3 regions of the Chryseobacterium sp. TQ-BC-N36 genome follow, and region 1 is predicted to be linked to each of the others. Evidence: riboswitches for the same ligand, from Rfam matches in the RefSeq annotation. Region 1 holds a riboswitch; each other region holds the start of a gene.

Region 1 (6,904 bases):
TGTGATGATCCTTAAAAGTTTTGTAAGTTTGAAAAAGAATCGATCAAAAAAATAACTGCCTGACCTATGAGTGAAAATACAATTCCTTTTCCCATCAATTACTCCTGCCACTTTACAGAATTCAGGGAGGGAGAACAATTTGCACAGATCCATAGCCTGGGGCTTGTTCTTTCCGGAGAAATGGAACTGAATGATGGTATCACAAAAACGATATTTAAGGAAGGGGAACTCTATTCTGCGAGGAAAAACCGCTTGTTGAAGTTTGCCAAATATCCTCCTAAAGATGGAGAAATAAGAACAGTAACGATTTATTTTGATGAAGACACCTTAAGGGATTTCAGCCGTGAATATGGATATCAGGCTGAGAAGAAAGAAAATGTACCTGCCTATATAAAACCTGATCAAAAGGCATTAACTTCTTTTATGTACTCACTGCTTGCCTATGAGGAACTTCCTTCTTCCACAGAGCTTCTGCGTCTCAAACAAAAAGAAGCCCTGCTTCTGATGCTGAATGATGATCCGGGTCTTAAGGATATTTTGTTTGATTTCTCGGAACCTCATAAAATTGATATTGAATCTTTTATGAATAGGAATTTTCATTTCAATGTCAATGTGGAGCGATTTGCCTATTTAACGGGAAGAAGCCTGTCTGCTTTTAAAAGGGATTTTCAAAAAATATTTGGTCTTCCACCCAGACAATGGCTGCAGCTCCGAAGATTAAAGGAAGCTCATTTTCTGCTTACCCAAAAAGGGAGATCTGTCTCTGATATCTACCTGGATCTGGGATTTGAAAATTTATCCCATTTCTCTTTTGCCTTTAAAAAACAATTTGGATATCCTCCAAGCTCATTACAGGTTAAATAATTAGACCTCATCCAAAAAAAAGTACCTGAAAGCCAGAATTACCATAATGACTACAGCTATGGTCACAATCTTCACTTTCATATCACTTTTAAGGTTTTGCGGAGCGTAACGCAGTGTTTTTTCATCAAGATAAAAATCTTTGTACACTTCCGGGTCAATTTTCAGATCGGGACGAAATGCCTGTATACCCTTCAGAAAATGTCCGATAAGATCATATCGGTTTTTAAGTGGAATCACATCCAGGCTGACCAGTTTCTTTTTAGATTTCTGGTTTTCATCCTTTTCATGAACATAGAGGTTTTTTCTAAAATCACTGTATTTTCCGGAAGCCCGGGATTCAGAAAATATATCCTTTGTATAGGGATTATCACTTTTTACCAGATCATAATATTTGATTGCTGACAATACTTTATCGTTCCTGTTAAGAAACAGAATTCCCTGATGATTGATGAGCAGACCGCTGATTTTCTCATCCTTATTTCTGATCATTTCATAGGCCAGCCAACCCGCCAGTGATCCTGCAATACAAAAAAGGAGAAGGAATATCATAGCAGCCTCATCTGTAGAGGGAGATGAAACAGCATCAATAAAGAAACCCAATAAAATAACAGCGATGACTGCAAAAAGAGTAACAATGCTCCATCTCCATCTGGCTATATATTCGGGACTATAGGTTTCTGATCTCATTTCAGGAAATGATTCTTTCATGATTTTAAAATATGTAGTTTGTTGGTTATAGGTTTTTCGTCAGCAAAAATAAGATATAAAAACAAATACAGTATTACATTTTATCCATGTTTTATCCTTTACAATAACAGATCGTGCTATGAAAATCATAACACGATCTGAATTGAATCTAATTATTGTAAGTTTTTTTAAAGTGCATATTCTACAGAGGCTTCTTTAGCTGCTGCCACCATTGCAATCAGAGCTTTTTCGGTTTCTTCCCAATGCCTTGTTTTAAGCCCACAGTCCGGATTTACCCAAAGCTGATCAGCAGGAATTACATTTTGAGCTTTTCTGAGCAGTCCGATCATTTCTTCTTTTGACGGAACTCTTGGTGAATGGATATCGTATACTCCGGGGCCTATTTCATTGGGATATTTGAAGTCTGCAAAGGCATTCAGCAGCTCCATCTGGGAACGGGAACATTCTATTGTAATCACGTCTGCATCCATATCAGCGATATTTTCAATAATGTCATTAAACTCAGAATAACACATATGGGTATGAATTTGGGTAGCATCTTCCACTCCACTTGCTGAAATTCTGAAGGCTTCCACTGCCCATTTCAGGTAGCTCTGCCAGTCAGTTTTTCTTAGCGGAAGACCTTCTCTTATTGCAGGCTCATCAATCTGAATAATTCTGATTCCGGCCTTTTCCAGATCTGCTACTTCATCACGAATCGCCAATGCAATCTGCTTACATGTTTCTGAACGGGGCTGGTCATCACGTACAAAAGACCATTGTAAAATCGTAACAGGTCCTGTAAGCATTCCTTTTACCCACTTTTCAGTCTGGGATTGTGCATATTGGGACCAATATACCGTCATTGGAGCCGGTCGGGAAACATCACCGAAGATCACAGGAGGCTTTACACAGCGGCTTCCATAACTTTGTACCCAACCGTTTTTAGTAAATACAAATCCTTCCAGCTGTTCTCCGAAATATTCCACCATGTCATTACGCTCAAATTCTCCATGAACCAACACATCAATTCCGATATCTTCCTGCCAGCGGATTGTTCTCTGTGTTTCTTCTTTCAGTAACGTGTCATACTGCTCTGCTGTCAGTTCTCCTTTTTTAAATTTCGCTCTCCAGCTTCTTACCTCTGCCGTCTGCGGGAATGATCCGATAGTAGTTGTCGGGAATAAAGGAAGCTGTAATACTTTCTGCTGCTGTTCTTTACGGATCCTGAAGGTATTGATTCTTTGGGCATCCTTTTCTGTTACAGTGTCTGCTCTTTTCTTCACCTGCTCATTATGAATAAGAGAAGAAGTTCTTCTGCTCTCAATTGCTTTTTTATTGTCTTTCAATGCTTCAAGAATTTCTTTACTTTCTGTACCTGATACCAGTTCTTTAAGCGTGACAATTTCTTTCACTTTCTGTTTAGCAAAAGCCAGCCAGTTCTTAATTTCAGGATTTAGGCCGGTCTCAAAATCAAGATCGCAAGGAGAATGAAGCAATGAACATGATGGAGCAATCAAAATCCTTTCAGATCCTAATTTTTCAACAGCTTTTCCGATGAAAGACAGTGACTTTTCATAATCATTTTTCCAGATATTTCTTCCATCAACCACTCCTAATGAAAGACTTAAATTTTCAGGAATACTATTCAGAATACCCTCCAGCTGTTCAGGATTTCTGACAAGATCAATATGCAGTACATTTACCGGAAGTGAAACAGCCAATGAGGCATTATCTCTCAATCCCTCAAAATAAGTGGCAATAATAAATTTCAGCTTTGGAAAACGTTTTCTTAATTCAGCATAAACAAAATGATAGGTTTCTTTTGCTTTTTCTGTCAGGTCCAGTGCTAAAAAAGGTTCATCAAACTGAATCCACTCCGCACCCTGATCCTGTAACCTGGCCAAAATCTCTGTATAGACCGGTAGAAGATTTCCGGCCAGATCAAGCTTATCAAATCCATCTTCTTTTTCTTTTCCCAGTAACAGATAAGAAACAAGACCGATAATGACTGGTTTTGCAATAATTCCAGACTGTTTTGCTCCCGCAAATTCATTGAAAATTTTATCTGAGCTCAGTTTAAACTGCTGGTTTTTATAAAATTCAGGAACGATGTAATGATAATTGGTATCGAACCATTTGGTCATTTCCATCGCTGTAATATCCAGTCCTTCTTTCTGGTATCCTCTTGCCATCGCAAAGTAAAGATCCAGCTCAGAATTATTCTTTTTAAGTATTACTTCATGATAACGTGCCGGGATTGCTCCTACAACAAGACTCATATCCAATACCTGATCGTAATATGAAAAATCATTACACGGGATAAGATCTACTCCTGCCTCTTTCTGAATATTCCAGTTTTGGTTACAGATATTTCTTCCTGTATTCAGAAGTTCTTCCAGAAGAATTTTGCCTGACCAATATTGCTCGCAGGCTTTTTTGAGTTCTCTCTTGCTACCAATACGCGGATAGCCCAGAATGTGAGTTTGCATTTTTTAAACTTTTATATTAAACTTGATGTAAAGTCTTTTTAAATGCTTCAGAATGCATTAACGAATAGAAATTTCAGGAAAGTGACATAGCAGAATACAGCTTCTCCCAGGAGAGCATGTATTATCTGATATATCATCTGTATGACCTAAAAGCTTCAGACCGCGAAAGCATTGTCAATTCAGTAAAGGCAGGTCTCCTGACTTGTAACAGCTTCTGTCATCCTTCCCGTTTTTGGCAGTGGATATGCTAGGACAGAAACCTTTGGCATGTTACTTACAGTTGCGCGACAGCTCGTGATTCTCACACGATTCCCTATTAATCTACCTTAAGTAAAACCTTTCCTGTTTGATGAAGTATCTATAAAGAACGTACTTTTACTTCTGACACCATCATCAGTAAAAGTCTTTAATTTTGTGTAAAATTAACAATACAGAATAAAAATACAATCAAATAAATAAAATTAAGCAAATAAAACTTCAAAAATCACATATAAAAGCATATAATTCTGTACATTTGAATGTTTTTATAATTTAAAAGAATAATATTCTGTGGAACAACTCGATGACAAGGATTTACAGCTGCTCAGGCTGCTCCAGAAAAATGCCAAACTGACCGTCAAAGAACTTGCAAAAGAAATCAGTCTCTCTACTTCACCGGTTTTTGAAAGAGTAAAAAGGCTGGAACAGGAAGGTTTTATTAAAAGGTATGCAGCAGTTCTGGATGCTGAAAAACTGAACCGTGGCTTCACGGTTTTCTGTCAGATCAAGCTGAAAATCCATGACAGATCTGTTGGCTATGATTTTGTAAAAGAAATTCTGGAAATTGAAGAAGTAGCCGAATGCTACAATATTTCAGGAGATTTTGATTTCCTTCTGAAAGTACAGGTAAGGGATATGAAGCATTACCAGGATTTTGTCTTTAATAAACTTGGATCTGTAGATTCTATAGGAAGCACACACAGTACATTTGTCATGGCTGAGGTGAAAAACAACCATGGGCTGACGATATAATCTTCTCTAAAGTTCACCTTAAAATGAAAATCCATCAAATAATGACGGATTTTGTAATATTTTTTACGGTTCAGGTTAATTTGCTGCCGGATTTATAACTTCTGTTGTTAAGCTTAATGATTTTAACAGGTTTTTACTGTCAAAATGCAACGTTGCATAATGTTTCCCTTTTTTAAAAATCAGTTTTGATCCTCCCGGAAATTCACTGCCGGCTCCCATTTTCTGTGTCTTCGCACCATATTTACTGAACTTGGTTTTACAGTCCTGCAAAGTACTTTTGTTCATGATAAGACCGAAAGGCAGCCCTTCTACTACCAGAGGTTTGTTATCTGAAGTGGCAAAAAACATTTCATTAACAGTATTATCCTTTCCCAGGCTGCTATACATTTCCAATCCTGTTTTCATAGGCCATTTTACATATTTTTCTTCATTCGCATCTTCATAAAAAACAGGCTTTATATTCAGTGCTCTTGAGATTTTATCAGCAGTCTGTGGAAAAATAAATTCTAAGTTTCTGTCTAACAATGAGTTTAAAGCTGCCGTTTTCTGAGAAAATACACTTATACTCAATACCAGAAAAAACACTGTTATAATAAAAGGGAAAGACTTCATCTTCATAGGTTATTTAAAATTTTAATGATTTGATCGCTAAAGGTATTAAAATTATGCTAATCTACTCTATGATATTTTCTATAAAAGCGCTCAAATTTCATGACGTAGCTGCACATTAAATACGGTACCAGCCGGATCAGTTATCCAGTGCATATTTTCCGGCAGTTCTTCAATTTCGTCACAGGTTTCCACACCATTCGACTGCAAGTATTGCGTAGCAGCTTCTACATCGGCAACCGTAAGCTGCAGCCAGGTTTCGGAATGAGTATAATTGTCCACACAGTCTAACCAGATGATATTGTTTCCGAATTTCACTTCATGGGTTCTGGAAACAGTGGGGTTATCTATCGGCTTTTCCTCAACATTCAGCTTTAAAATATCTCTATAAAAGCGAACTGTCTTTTCATATTTATTTTTGGGAATTTTTATGGCAATATTAATTCCGGCTTCAAATTTTATATTCATAGGATAGGTTTTTACTGTTGTAAATTAATTTCAATAGGCTACTTGTATCAGACTATTTCAAAAAGCTGTTCAAATAGTTCAGAATCGTAGCAGTCTGCATCATCAGACTGACGTGGCTTTGTCCCGGAACAACCGCCAGCTTAGATTTCGGCATAGGCCCCATGTCTGCAGAAACTCCGCCACCCAATAATTGATAAGTTTTTGACAGCTCAGTTTTATCCAGTCCATCATTATCACCTGCAATGATTAAAACAGGCACCGGAATTTTAGAAATATGATCGTCTCCAAGGTCGAAAGGCTTCCCGGCAGAAGCCATCATCTGTTCCAGAAATTCTGTCCACTTTGTTTTATCGGGTGCTACAGCATTATAGGCGGTATGCATGGGACTGTTTGTAAAGAATTCCGGTTTCATCCCTTCAAATGCTTTATTTACTTCCGGCAGCCAGCCGCTGCTTTTATACGTTGACGAAATGATCACCAGCTTGTTAAGCCTTTCGGGACTCTGTATAGCCAACTGATAAGCTACCTCACCTCCAAAGCTATATCCTGCAACATCTGCCTTATCAATTTTCAGATAGTCCATTACTTTTGTAACATCACTGGCTAACATGGCATGTGATAATTTTCGCTCGGAAAACGGAGTATGTCCGTGCCCCTGTAATTCAACAGCGATTACTTTTCTGTTTTTTGAAAGTTCCGGAATCAGTTCGCCCCAGTTGGTATCAATTGTCATAAAAGCACCATGTAATAACACGACAGGCTTTCCTTTTCCA
Region 2 (6,904 bases), 1.6 Mb from region 1:
CGGAAATGACTTTCGATCAATCAATGAATCCCGTGACAAAAAACGGAGTGGAACTGGGACGAAAATTATTCTATGAAGGCAGGCTTTCCAGAAATAATACCATTTCATGCGGTTTCTGTCATATACAGGAAAATGCCTTTACCCATCACGGCCATACCGTAAGCCATGGTGTGGACGACAGAATCGGAATAAGGAATGCGCCACCCATTCAGAATATGGCTTTTTTGAAAAGATATATGTGGGACGGGGTGATTCACAACCTGAATGAACAGCCAATCAGCCCGATTACAGATGTCAATGAAATGGACAGTTCCATACCGGAGGCTATTTCAAAAATAAAAGATGACCAGAAGTATAAAAAACTGTTCAGGGAAGCTTATGGTGATGAAACGATTACCGGAGAAAGAATCCTAAAGGCATTGTCACAGTTTATGGCTTCCCTGATCTCAGCAGATTCAAAATATGACAGATTCAGACAGGGAAAAGAGCAGCTGACTTCGGCAGAATCTCAGGGAATGGCTTTGTTTGGACAGAAATGTGCTTCCTGTCATAGTGGAGAACTGTTTACTGATGAAAATTTCAGAAATACAGGAATGTATTACAATACGGAATTCAAAGATGCCGGACGCTACAGAGTTACTCTTAACCAGGGAGACTGGATGAAATTTCGGGTTCCTAGCTTAAGAAATGTAGAATATACAGCACCTTATATGCATGACGGAAGATTTTACACCTTGGAGGCAGTACTTAATTTCTATTCGGACCAGGTGGAAGATAATCCGAATCTTGATCTGCAGCTGAAGCAGAACGGTCATACAGGAATTGCGATGAACAATCAGGAAAAACAATCGATCATTGCATTCCTGAAAACACTATCGGATAAAAGTTTTATATCCAATCCAAAATTTGCAGAATAATTTATAGAAAACATGAAGAAGATTATAGTAATCATAAGTTTGATCCTGTTGAGTCAGTATCAGGCGAAGACCATTAGAGACAGTGCATACATTGCCCCGGAAACCTTTGGCAGATTCAATTTTGATGATGATTGTGATGCCTGTGGCTGTGCGGCAGGAAACGGATCTTCCGGCTTTGAATCTTTGCTGAATCCACAGTTTGTTGGAATCAAATACTTTGCCCAGCATTACAAAGCCAAAGAAAACTTATTTGTAAAAGATCTTACGCAGGATCAGTATTTCAATACCCTGCAGCTTTGGGGAAAGATTCCGGTGACGAAAAAACTGAGTGTTTATGCAAGCCTGCCCTTCCATTTTCATGAGAAGAAAACGATGCAGGGAGATATCAAAATAAATGGGATAGGAGACCTGAACCTGATGGGAATTTATCAGCTGATGAGTTCTAAAGATAATTTCCATCATCTGAGCGGAGGCTTGGGCGTGAAAATTCCTCTGGGAAAGTTTGATGAAAAAGGAGCATCCGGAGTTAACCCAAGTTTTCAGCTGGGAACAGGAAGCTGGGATTATCAGGCCGCTTTGAATTATAAATTTCAGAAAAATAAAGTGGCAGTATTGGTCAATACGGATTATACCGTCAAAACAGAGAATAAGAAAAACTACCGATTTGGAAATCAGTGGAACTACGCTGCAACGGGCTTTTATCAGGTCGCAGGAAATGAAAAATCTATTTTTTCTGTAAAAACAGGAGTTCAGGGAGAAGTGTATGCTCAGAACAAACAGTTTGACGAAGCATTGCCCAATACTGCGGGAAGTGCTTTGTATGGGAAATTAGGATTTGAAGCTTCTTATAAAAAGCTGAGTCTGGGAAGTGAAATGATGCTTCCCATGTACACCCATCTTGCAGGAGGAGATATTGAAGCAAAATCAAGATTCAGTATTTTCCTGAATATTGGAATTTAAAGTGTACCCTCAATAAAATCATGTTAAAGCTCCTCCGGGAGCTTTAATTGTTTATCAATCATGATTTTAGTTGGGTATTAGGAATAATTATTTATCTTTGCCGGAATTTGGTGAGCCGTAAAAAGCTCTTAAAAGGGAATCCGGTGAAAATCCGGAACAGACCCGCTGCTGTAAGCTCCACACCAAAGTTTTTGAAAAATATATCCACTGTTTTTTTAATGGGAAGGATTTCAAAAATGGAGTAAGTCAGAAGACCTGCCAGACAATAATCGTTTGACGCTTTCGTGGAATAAAGCTTAGGACATCAATGATTCTGTGCAGTGACAGCTGTGCTTTGTCGTTGTATTCTTATATCCATTAGCGTCTTCATGATACTAAATGAGCTAATGGCGGCAAAACTAACTACTTCTGCAATTCATAAAGCTGTTTTCACAATATTGGTGATCACATCTCAACTTTTGTCTTCTCAAACCAGGAAAAAAGACAGTCTTCAGGAAGAGACCATTAAAGGAATCAATCTTTATAAAAAGAATTTTAAAGAAATCATTCCGGCACAAACCATGCAGGGGGAAGTGCTTGAGAGACTGAACAGTCATTCTGTAGCTGATGCACTCCGGTATTTTTCAGGGGTTCAGATCAAGGATTATGGTGGGATAGGAGGTTTGAAAACCATTAATATCCGAAGTATGGGAAGCCAGCATGTGGGAGTTTTCTATGATGGAATTCAATTGGGGAATGCGCAAAACGGACTGGTGGATCTTGGAAGATATTCATTGGATGATCTGGAAGAAATATCATTATATAATGGACAGAAAAGTGAAATTTTTCAGCCAGCAAAAGATTTCGGATCCTCAGGATCCATCTATTTACAGCCAAAAACTCCTGTATTTAAAGGAACGAGAAAGACCAATCTCGTGATAAGGACAAAAAGTGCTTCCATTGATCTCTTTAATCCGTCATTCCGGTTGGAGCAGAAAATTTCAGACAGGATTTCTGCCAGTTTCAGTGGAGAATTTATGCAGAGTGACGGGATTTACAGATTTAGGTATGCAAAGAAATATCCTGACGGCCAGCAGGCGTATGATACTATTGCAAAGAGACAGGATTCAGATATTAAAGCAAAACGCTTTGAAACCTCTTTCAACGGAGCTTTAAATAACGGAAGCTGGAATATCAGGGGATATGGTTATATTTCGGACCGTGGGATGCCGGCTCCTATTGTCAATGGTCGTTTTGGAGGAAGAGGGGCAAGACTTTACGATGAAAATTATTTTGTGCAAGCCAACCTGAGAAAAAAACTGTTCCCGAAATTTGAAACACAGCTGAAAGCAAAATTCGCTTACGATTATACCCATTTTATGGATACAGTTCGTTCGCAGTCTATTATTCATACCGATAATACCTATATCCAAAGAGAACTTTACCTTTCCTCATCGAATATCTATTCAATTACACCCAATTGGGATGTCAGTCTGAGTGGAGATTTCCAGTATAATAATCTCGATGCTAATCTGGATAACTTCTCTTATCCTACACGTTACACCACATTGGTAGCATTGGCGACAACGTATCAGTGGAACAGGCTCAAAATCCTGGGAAGTCTTTTAGGAACTTTTACGTTTGAAGAAGTAAGAAAAAACAAAAGACCGGGAGATGCCAGAGAGTGGACACCTGCCGTTTTTATGAGCTATCAGCCTGAAAAAATTCCTGAGCTTACCCTAAGGGCATTCTATAAAAGAATTTTCAGGCTTCCAACCTTTAATGATCTGTATTATACCAATATCGGAAACACTTACCTGAAACCGGAGTTTACCAACCAGTATGACCTCGGATTTACCTATCAGAAGAATTATAACAACCGTTTCTTTAAAACCTTTTATGCTAAAGCAGACGGCTACTACAACAAAGTACAGGATAAAATTGTAGCCGCTCCTAACGGAAGCATGTTCCGATGGCTGATGATGAACCTTGGAATGGTGGAAATCATAGGAGCTGATGTCAATGTACAGACCGAACTTCAGCTGGGAAAAGTAACCTTTAGACCTTTACTTTCCTACACTTACCAAAGCGCAAGAGATATGAGTGATCCGGAAGATACCTTTTATCGCAATCAGATTCCTTATACACCATGGCACAGCGGATCTTTCAGCCTTATGGCAGATTACAAAGACTGGAGCTTCAATTACAGTGCGATGTACGTAGGAGAAAGATATGATGTGAATCAGGACAATATTCAGTACAATTATGTGCAGCCCTGGTATACTCACGATCTGTCAGTTCAGAAAAAATTCAACTGGGCGAATCATCAATTTAAAGTAAGCCTTGAGATGAATAATATTTTCAATCAATACTATGATGTTGTTATCAATTACCCTATGCCCGGAAGAAACTTTAAACTTATTCTAAACTTCACTTTATGAGAAAAATAAACTTTTACTTTTTATTTCTGGTATTAGCTTTTCTTACCTCATGCCGTACAGATGATATCATCGTCCGCCAGGAAGTGGTAGAAGGACTTCCTTCAGAAAATACTGCAATAAAGGGGTTTTATATGCTCAATGAAGGGAATATGGGAAGTAATAAATGTACCCTGGATTTTTTTGATTATACCAAAGGAACCTATTACAGAAATATCTACGCAGAAATCAATCCCAATGTGGTAAAAGAGCTTGGAGATGTAGGAAACGATATTAAAATCTACGGAAGCAAACTCTATATTGTTGTGAATGTTTCCAACAAAATTGAAGTTCTGGATGCCAAAACGGCTAAACGTATTACGTCTATTCCCTTGCAGAACTGCAGATATCTTGCCTTCAAAAATGGAAAAGCTTATGCCAGCAGCTATGCCGGCCCTGTAGCGATTAACCCGAAAGCACCGAAAGGAAAAGTGGTGGAAATTGATACTACTTCTCTTTCCATCCAGCGCGAAGTGGTGGTAGGATACCAGCCCGAAGAACTGGAAATTGTAGGGAATACATTATTTGTAGCCAATTCCGGAGGATACAAAGCTCCCGATTATGACAATACGGTTTCCGTAATCGATCTGAACACTTTTACAGAACTCAAAAAAATAAATGTTGCCATTAACCTTCATCACATTAAAAAAGACAATTATGGCGATCTGTATGTAAGCTCCAGAGGAGATTATTATAATGTTCCTTCCAATCTTTATATAGTGGATGCAGCAACAGGAACTGTCAAGAAAAACTTTCATCTCTCAGTCAGTGAAATGACAATTGTTAATGATAAACTCTATTTCTATGGCAATGAATTCAATTACAATACCCACAGCTATAAAAAATCATTCGGAATCATTGACGTGAAAACAGAAGAAATAATCGCCAACAGAATTTTTGACAAAGAGTATGAAGATGCCATTAAAACGCCTTACGGAATTGCAGTAAACCCTATCACAGAAGATATCTATATGACAGACGCAAGAAATTATGTTTCGATGGGATTTGTGTACTGTTTTGATAAAAACGGACATTTTAAATGGAAAACGGAAGGTGGAAATATCCCTGCCCACTTTGCTTTTTTATATAAATAACCAAATGTTAAGAAATGAACAGAAATAGCTTTACTTATTTAAAAATCGGATTTTTATCATGTTTCCTTACAGGAGTAGTAGCCTGTAAGCACGATGATGAAGACGAATTTACATTTAACGGTCTTGATGATTCTTATTCCATAGAGCGTTTTAAAGTGTTGAGTATTCCGACCCACGCATCAGGATCGGTTACATGGAGTATCAATGATTCTATTATTTCTCAAAACTCAGAACTCGAATTTATCAGTCCGAAGGCAGATGCTTATCCTTTGACTTTAAAGATTAACAGTAAAGGAAATGAGCAGGTTTATCATTCTAAAATAATCGTTACCAAAGAAAAAATACCATATAGTAAATATATTGCCAAAGTATTGGAATTTCGTCCTGCTGTAGGACAGTTTATGAATGAGATCCCGGAATACTTACCCGGAAATACAGCAGCAAATATGCTTCAGAAAGCAAATGAATCTTTGGTAGGAGGTAATTCTACCATGATCAGCCTGGGCGGATATGGCGGATATGTAGTTTTCGGTTTTGATCATACGATTCCCAATTTGAATGGAAGAGATTTTAAGGTGCTTGGCAATGCTTTTTTTGGGAATGATGCCAGTGAACCTCGCTCAGGATCTTGTGAGCCGGGAATTATTATGGTAGCCTACGACAGGAATAAAAATGGAAAACCGGATAACGATGAATGGTACGAAATTGCAGGCAGTGAATACTTTAAAAATACAACAGTAAAAGACTACAGCATCACTTACTATAAGCCTGATGAGAATAAAATACCCATACCCGGAACGGAATTCTGGCAGACAGATATACAATATATCAAATGGAATGACAATCTGGGAAACCAGGGATTTAAAACGAAAAATACGTTTCACGTACAAAGCTATTATCCTTTATGGTTTACAGAATCTTCTTACAGTTTTTCAGGAACCAGGCTTGCTAATAATTTCTTTGATCAGAGCGGAGACGGATCCTATTGGGTAGGAAGATCATATGAGTTTGGATATGCAGATAATGCGCCGAATAATGATGATGCTTCCAATATTGATATTTCATGGGCAGTAGACAGAAGCGGAAAATACGTAAAACTTCCGGGAGTTGATTTTATGAAAATATATACAGGGGTCAATCAGGAAGCCGGCTGGCTGGGAGAGATTTCTACAGAAGTGGCAGGAGCCTACGATTTACACTTCAAATAAGTCAATAATACAATCTATTTAAATTAATAAAAATGAAAAAGTTTTATCTTTTTATGATGCTTTTTCTGTTCGCATGCGTATCGAATGCACAGATAAAAGTTCAGGGTGTACCCCGAAATGACATTTCAGGGATCAGTAAACTTAATACCACCACGATCAGTTTTTCTGATATTCAGTATTGGGTAGGATCAGGAACCAACCAGGCTGCTTTTGTAGTACAGTGGAATGACAGTAAAAATCCTGATACCATGGTCTGGGGGTATAAGTGG
Region 3 (6,904 bases), 1.9 Mb from region 1:
TTTATAAGTCATTGGAATTTTGAGATCGGTATTATGATTCGTATTTTTGTTAGCAATTAAAAATACCTAAATCACTTACTATTACCATGGATTTATTTAATCAATATAAGCATATATCGGCTTTTGTTTTGCTTGGGCCAGCATGCTTCGGGCAATATCAGTTTGAAGTTAAAGATGTATCAAAAAGTTATGATGCTGTTATCCAGATAGAAAATTGTTATGATGACAGATGTGGAGGAAAAGGTACAGTAGAGTTATTTGATCATAAAAACAGCAAGGTACAGACCTTTATTTCTGATGACCTTGTTTTATATGCAGAGAAAGGTCAAAAACTGGTTCCGGGAAAATTGATTCCGCTTTCAAAGGACCAACGGTGTGTGATTATAGATGACTTTAATTTTGACGGAACCGAAGATGTGGCGATAAGGAACGGAAATATGGGGAATTACAGTGGTGCCTCTTATGACGTATATGTCTTCAATAAAACAAGAATGGCATTTGTAAAAAGTGAAGAGCTTACAGAACTAGGTTCAAACGGTCTTGATATTTTTGATGTGGACGCCCGGCGCAAACGCCTTATTTCTTATGGAAAATCCGGCTGCTGTGATATTTTTACCATAGAATATGCCGTCATTCCCAATAAAGGACTTGATAAAGTCTTTGAAAAAGAAGAAGATATGACCGTAGAAGGCCGCTTAAAAGTGACCACCAAAGAAAAGCTCAATAATAAATGGATTACCAAAACAAAGGTATATCCGTCAGATCAATATAACAGAAATAAGAAGTAAGATGAAAATTCAGAAAGAAATTGATTTTATCCTGGCAGTAGATGCGCTTAAAAACGTGCAGAGAAGAAATTATAATGCAGACGACTCCCGAAGAGAGAATACCGCAGAGCATTCGTGGCAGATTATCATTCTGGCTCAGATTCTTTATCCATATGCCAAAAACCGTGCGGATATCGATTTATTAAGAGTGATAAGAATGCTTTCTATTCATGATCTTGTGGAGATAGAGGCCGGAGATACTTTTATTTTTGACGAAAAAGCAATGGTGGGGAAGTTTGAAAGAGAAAAAGCATCTGCCCAAAAGATCTTTGGAATACTGGATGAACCTTTACGAACAGAGTTTTTTAATTTATGGCTGGAGTTTGAAGATGAGAAAACTCCTGATGCTGTCTTTGCCTGCGGAATCGACAGAATCATGCCATTCATCCTGAATTCCCATACGACAGGAAAGAGCTGGACTGAAGCAGGAGTGACAGAGAGGCAGATCCGAAATATGCTTGAAAATGCAATCAGCAGAGCATCAGATGAAATGGGAGAGGCTTTTGAGTTTTTATTGAACAGGAATCTGGAAACGGAAAAAGTTTTGAAATAATTTAAAAAAATAAAGACCCTGTTCAATCATTGAACAGGGTCTTTATTTTTATGAGGATAGAAGTAAATAGTTATCAGGGTTTAATAAAATTCCGTTTTGAGAATAAAACCCTGCGATGCTGTTCCAGATATAAAATCTCAGTTCAAAATTCTTATAAGAAGTATCCAGTTTAAACTTTACTTCTTTTCCATCTTTAGACCAAACCGGATTTTTGACGATAAAAACTGTATTGTTTGTTTCTTTTCCATCCACATATTCGAACAGTCTCAGCTGAAGAGTAGCTGTCTTTTTCATAGGTTCTGTGAATTGTACCACCACATTGCTGAGGTCAACTTTCTTAAAATCTTTGTTGTTGGCATTAACTACGGAAGGCTGTGAAATTTTCTTTCCTGTTGTCTTCGTCCATTGTAATAATGGAGTGTACAGCTTGTCCAGGCTTTTATGCTTTTTGTAAAGCTGTATAACCTTTTCAGAAAATAAATTCTGAGCAATAAATCCACGTCTGATATTCACTTTATGATAGATTGCAGAAAGACTGTCCGTTTTTTCTTTTGGAAATTTTTCTCTGATAAATAAGTCGTAAACAGCCCATGTCATATACTCATTAAATGAATTGATACCCGGATATCCTGAGTTTTTATCCCAATTTGCCAGATTGAAGTTTGCTGCTATTTCCTTTGAGTACTTATCAGAAACAGGATTCACATAGCCATGGTCTATTTCCGAAAATACAGTGTGATTATCAAGAATCCTTCTTGCAAGATTATCTTTTAGATTTCCAAGGATAAGATCTTCTCCGATATTAGGAAAGTCAACAGTTAAGGAGCTGTTGATATCTCTATGGCAATTCTGCCCGCCTACCAAAGGAGAAATGGCGATAATGTACTTTTTACCTCCTTCATTGGCAGGTCTTTCTGCTATTTTATCCAAAAAAGCATAGGTATCATTGATGTAATAATACTCTTTGTAATTGGCAATTAAAGAATGGTAAAACTGCTGGTGATTTTTATAAAAAGCCCTGTAATTTGATTTCTTCACAAAATCATTGATCAGTTCCAGATTTTCATCCACTTCTTTGGGACCAAATGAATTGAATGGAAAATCTCTCGTAAGCAATCCATTTCCATCAAATGAAAAAGCATAAAAGTCAGTACGGAAGCCCAGAAATTTTTTCCAGTCTTTTCTTGAATAATTTACTTTTTTTAAGAGTGGGTGATCTTTTACAGGCTCAAAATAAGACATAATTTCATCATAATACGGAGAAACTTTCTGAACGTCATATGGATCTGTTTTACCGTATTCTGTGAGTGCTAAAATGATATTTCCCAATTCGTAACTTTCCGGGAGTTCAATTTTTACGTCTCTTTGTGCTGCTAATGATACTGAAAGGACGAGTGTAATGATTAAAATAATTTTTTTCATGTAATATCAGTTCTTCTATAGTTTTGGGAAATAGTAAGAATAATTTCCCGAGGGCTAAAATTAAAGAAAAACGTAATGAATTCCAATCATTGTTTAATGAAGATATATTATATTGCTTCGGGGAAAGTTTCGGGCGGCCAGAGGCCGCCCGAAACTTTTAGTATTTATAGTATCTGGATTGGTTTCTTGAATTCATCAATCGCTACAAAAGTAAAATCACCTACTATGGCTTTTTCTCTTTCGTAGGAATACATCTGCTCAGTGTAAATTTCAACGTTTACTTTCATACTGGTTTTTCCTACATAGGAAACTTTCCCGATCAGTTCCACAATAGTTCCGGCAGGAATAGGTTTTTTGAAATCGATCTTGTCACTGCTTACCGTTACTACTCTTTTTCTGGCAAAACGGGTTGCGGTGATAAAAGCGACTTCGTCCATCAACTGCATGGCCGTACCACCAAAAAGGGTGTCGTAATGATTGGTTGTGTTAGGGAAAACCGCTTTAAAGATTCTGGTTTCGGATGCTTCAATTCTTTCTTCTGTAGTCATATATCATTATTAATTAAAGCGATATGAAATGATATTAAAACAACAGAATAATCACAGGAATTTGGAGAATTCCTGAAACAATTCATCAGATCAATACAACTTCAGACCGCGAAAGTTACATGTTTAAGAAAAAGGCAGGTCTCCTGACTTGTAACATCATTTATCTCCTTCCCATGCCTCGCACAGTGGATCTTTGATAAAGACTTCAGTTACTTACAGTTGCGCGACAGTCCGTGATTTTCACACGGTTCCCTTTTAATCTGCAGTGATGCAGAACCAATTTCTGTGATGAATAAGCGTAAAACTTTTTCGGATGCAAAAATAATGAATTTATTCCGGATTATGATAAATAATCTGGCTGATTACTCTTCCTTTCTTGATGGTCCACAATGTTGTGTATCTGTTTTCTCCTGAGCCGTTGATCATATACAGGAAAATATTATCGTTATCAAGGGAAGTTACTCCAACGTTCTCAAAATCCATGGTAGGCTGGAACATGTTTTTGATGGCTTCTCTTACAAAAACAGAACCTCTTCCGGGCTGTTGTACCCTGATTGATTTGATTTCAGTCATTCCTTCAGGAAGGTCATTTCCAATTCCCCAGGGCTTTACTTTATCAATGGTAAGAAGTTTCCCATCAGCGTCTTTTTCCTTTTTACGGTATCCTGCATTGGAAGGATAGATATCAATCACCACTTTGCTTCTTTGGGAAGTTGGAATTTTAGGATCAGAATTATCGGTGAAAATAAGTGATCTTCCGTTTTTGGATTTGGAGGGAGTATAGGCAGGAAGCTGATCAATATAAGCAATACGTTCTTTATTCACCATTCCTTCTTTATCAAGCGTTTCATAACGTACAAACGGTTTGTCATCATCCTGCTTTTCAGGATATTTGATCCAGATCCATTCTGTTTCTCCGGGAGCAGGCTTTACATAAACAAATACATCACCTTTACGCATACGGATCTTGTCCACAATTTTTCTGTAATTGTCTTTATGAACCCGTACATTGGCATATCCTTCCTCAGCTTTTACCACTCCGAAAGGAACTTTGTTCTGTCCTTTTACAAAAGCTAAAGAAAAAATACTGAAAGCGGATAAATAGAATGCTTTGTTTATGAAAGTCATCATGAAAATTTTTTGATTCTTCAAATATATAAATTAAATGCTTTTCGGAATATAATTATAACGCTGCAGTTCGCTTAAATCTTTTATTTGTTTCAGGTGACCCTCAGAAAGCAGATATATAAGACCGGAAATATCCATAACATCTTTAAAATTATGATCAGAAATGATAAAGCCTTTATATGCTGATTCCTGATGAATGTTTTTCTTTAGTTCTTCAGTAACCTTGGGAGAAAGACTATGGAATGGCTCGTCCAGTAAAATAAAGTCAGCTTCAGAATAAATGATCATCAGCGTTTCAATAATTCTCTGTTCGCCTTTGGAAAGGTTTTTAGGTTTTTCATGAAGGAAAGGCTGTACAAATTCTGAAGTAAAAAGCAGCTCAGTATTCCTTTGATTACAAAAAAGAGGAATCAGATTTTTTATTTTTATATATTTTGGTAAAAAAAGATCCTGTGGTAAATAGGAAATTCTGTTTTTTCTATTAGGTATGGTTCTCAAAATTTTGTTGTCACATCTTATAAACTGAGTATCACCATGCTCAATTCCGGAGATGATTTTTAACAGTGTTGACTTTCCGCTTCCATTTCTGCCAAGAAGGCCTATGACTTGCCCTGTTTCGCATCCTATATAAATATCCTGCAGAATTTTTCTTTCATTAAAAGATTTTGTAATACTATCAACATGAAGCTTACTCATAAGAACAATATTATAATTTTTACAAAGAGTCCCAATACGATCGTTCCTGCCCAAAGAAAAGGCCTTGAAAATCCTAAATTGGCATAAAAGTAATATTCGCTTTTAAACCTTAACTCATAAATAAAGTAATGAAGAACCGGTAAAATTAAAAGAAAGCTTAATCCAAATGTTTCCAACCGGTAGGGGAGCAAAAAAGAAATAAGTAATGAAAACAGCAAGGCAGGAATAAGGATTTTTTTATAAAAAATCCAAAGAATAGTAAAGTTTCTGACCATGTTCAATATATTTAGAATGGCTGTCTGATATTTTATAGCTGAATTTCAAATGTATTAAAAAGAAAATAATAATGGGGTAATATATTATTATTATTATTATTATTATTACATAACTTAAAAAGATTGGTATTCTGAATATTCATTAAATTTATTTAAAATTTTGGCTAAATTTGGTGTTAATATTTTAAGCTATAATCATGATCAAAAAACTAGTTCTATTATTTCTTTTGTCAATTATTTCGTTTTATCAATGTAATGTATTGAAGGGTAAAGAAAATACAAGTTCATTATTGTTACCACCAGCAAGTGTTACGGTTACGGATATAACCCCTACGAGTGCTACTGTTTCCTGGACTCCTCAAATTGGTACAGGAAGTACAGTATCTTATAATAAGGTTGGTCTTCCGGGATCAGGTGGTACAAATTACACTACAAGCAACAGTATAACTATTACTAATTTGACACAATGTACCACTTATGAAGTAAAAGTAAGTTATGTGCAGGCTGGAGGAGGATATTCAGCTCCCGTTATATTTACAACTCCTATGTGGTATTGTATGGAAAATTCTACAGCAACAATTACTCCTTATTTATATGCATCTAATATTACACTAAATGCTACAGATTTGCCTTCAATGACAAGTAGTTCAACAGGGACAAAGGCTTATGCTGATTATCGCTCTGATCCTACTCGTAAGGTAAAATTGGTTCGTGGAAGTACTAATAACGCAATTTCTGTAACTAAAGCCGGACCTGCTACTCAAAATCCAACTACTATAGGAATTTGGATTGATTACAATGGTGATAGAGCATTCGATTCTACTGAAAGAATCTTATACTCAAGTAATAGTACTGATATGAATCCTACAGCAACTTTTAATGTACCTCTACAGGCCGGACAGGTGGATTGTAAAGTTGCTATGAGAGTCATATCTAATACGACACCTTATTTTTCAAATTGTGGACCTACAGCAGAAATACAGGATTATGAAGTTGAATTTATTGATCCTGTAAGTTTGAATGTTAATGAACGTGAGATGATAAATCGTGAAATAAATATTTATCCAAATCCTGTTGGTGATATTTTAAATATTTCAGGAGTTTCAGAATCGACGGATTATGAAATTTATAATGCTGCAGGACAGAAATCAGGAGAAGGGAAAATTTATAATTATAAAATAGATGTACATCATTTATCAAAAGGAGTTTATTTTATTCATCTGAAAGACAAAGCAGCGAGATTAAAATTCATTAAGAAATAAATAAAAGAGAGAGCCCTGAAAAGGGCTCTCTTAGTATTAGCATATTTAATCCTTGGATTAATTAAATTCTCTCAAGTTCATCCGCATCAATCGTGGTCTTGAAAGTTCCATAATTGACGATCACTTTGTTGCGTGAAATTTTTTCAATGGTTCCTACACTGGTGCTTCCCGTAATACGGACACGCTGTCCGAC

The links. A riboswitch is a leader RNA that binds a small molecule or an ion and turns the genes downstream of it on or off. The one in region 1 is predicted to bind cobalamin.
Region 2: linked by a shared signal. The riboswitch ahead of AC3FI7_RS18295 (TonB-dependent receptor plug domain-containing protein) and the one ahead of metE (5-methyltetrahydropteroyltriglutamate--homocysteine S-methyltransferase) in region 1 are both predicted to bind cobalamin.
Region 3: linked by a shared signal. The riboswitch ahead of AC3FI7_RS10015 (acyl-CoA thioesterase) and the one ahead of metE (5-methyltetrahydropteroyltriglutamate--homocysteine S-methyltransferase) in region 1 are both predicted to bind cobalamin.

The regions. Positions count from the first base shown of each region.
Region 1 is NZ_CM178175.1:368,663-375,566, reverse strand. Features, by position in the region: gene AC3FI7_RS01595 (helix-turn-helix domain-containing protein) at 67-864, shown strand; gene AC3FI7_RS01590 (hypothetical protein) at 865-1,572, opposite strand; gene metE (5-methyltetrahydropteroyltriglutamate--homocysteine S-methyltransferase) at 1,740-4,043, opposite strand; cobalamin riboswitch at 4,214-4,399, opposite strand; gene AC3FI7_RS01580 (Lrp/AsnC family transcriptional regulator) at 4,593-5,054, shown strand; gene AC3FI7_RS01575 (hypothetical protein) at 5,130-5,672, opposite strand; gene AC3FI7_RS01570 (VOC family protein) at 5,757-6,131, opposite strand; gene AC3FI7_RS01565 (alpha/beta fold hydrolase) at 6,184-6,904, opposite strand, start outside.
Region 2 is NZ_CM178175.1:4,080,588-4,087,491, forward strand. Features, by position in the region: gene AC3FI7_RS18285 (cytochrome-c peroxidase) at 1-917, shown strand, start outside; gene AC3FI7_RS18290 (transporter) at 930-1,877, shown strand; cobalamin riboswitch at 1,969-2,154, shown strand; gene AC3FI7_RS18295 (TonB-dependent receptor plug domain-containing protein) at 2,264-4,297, shown strand; gene AC3FI7_RS18300 (YncE family protein) at 4,294-5,427, shown strand; gene AC3FI7_RS18305 (cell surface protein) at 5,442-6,635, shown strand; gene AC3FI7_RS18310 (DUF5074 domain-containing protein) at 6,668-6,904, shown strand, end outside.
Region 3 is NZ_CM178175.1:2,242,760-2,249,663, reverse strand. Features, by position in the region: gene AC3FI7_RS10030 (XAC2610-related protein) at 87-788, shown strand; gene AC3FI7_RS10025 (HD domain-containing protein) at 790-1,380, shown strand; gene AC3FI7_RS10020 (hypothetical protein) at 1,429-2,802, opposite strand; gene AC3FI7_RS10015 (acyl-CoA thioesterase) at 2,967-3,350, opposite strand; cobalamin riboswitch at 3,467-3,646, opposite strand; gene AC3FI7_RS10010 (hypothetical protein) at 3,681-4,481, opposite strand; gene AC3FI7_RS10005 (ATP-binding cassette domain-containing protein) at 4,512-5,174, opposite strand; gene AC3FI7_RS10000 (T9SS type A sorting domain-containing protein) at 5,647-6,711, shown strand; gene AC3FI7_RS09995 (endonuclease MutS2) at 6,773-6,904, opposite strand, start outside.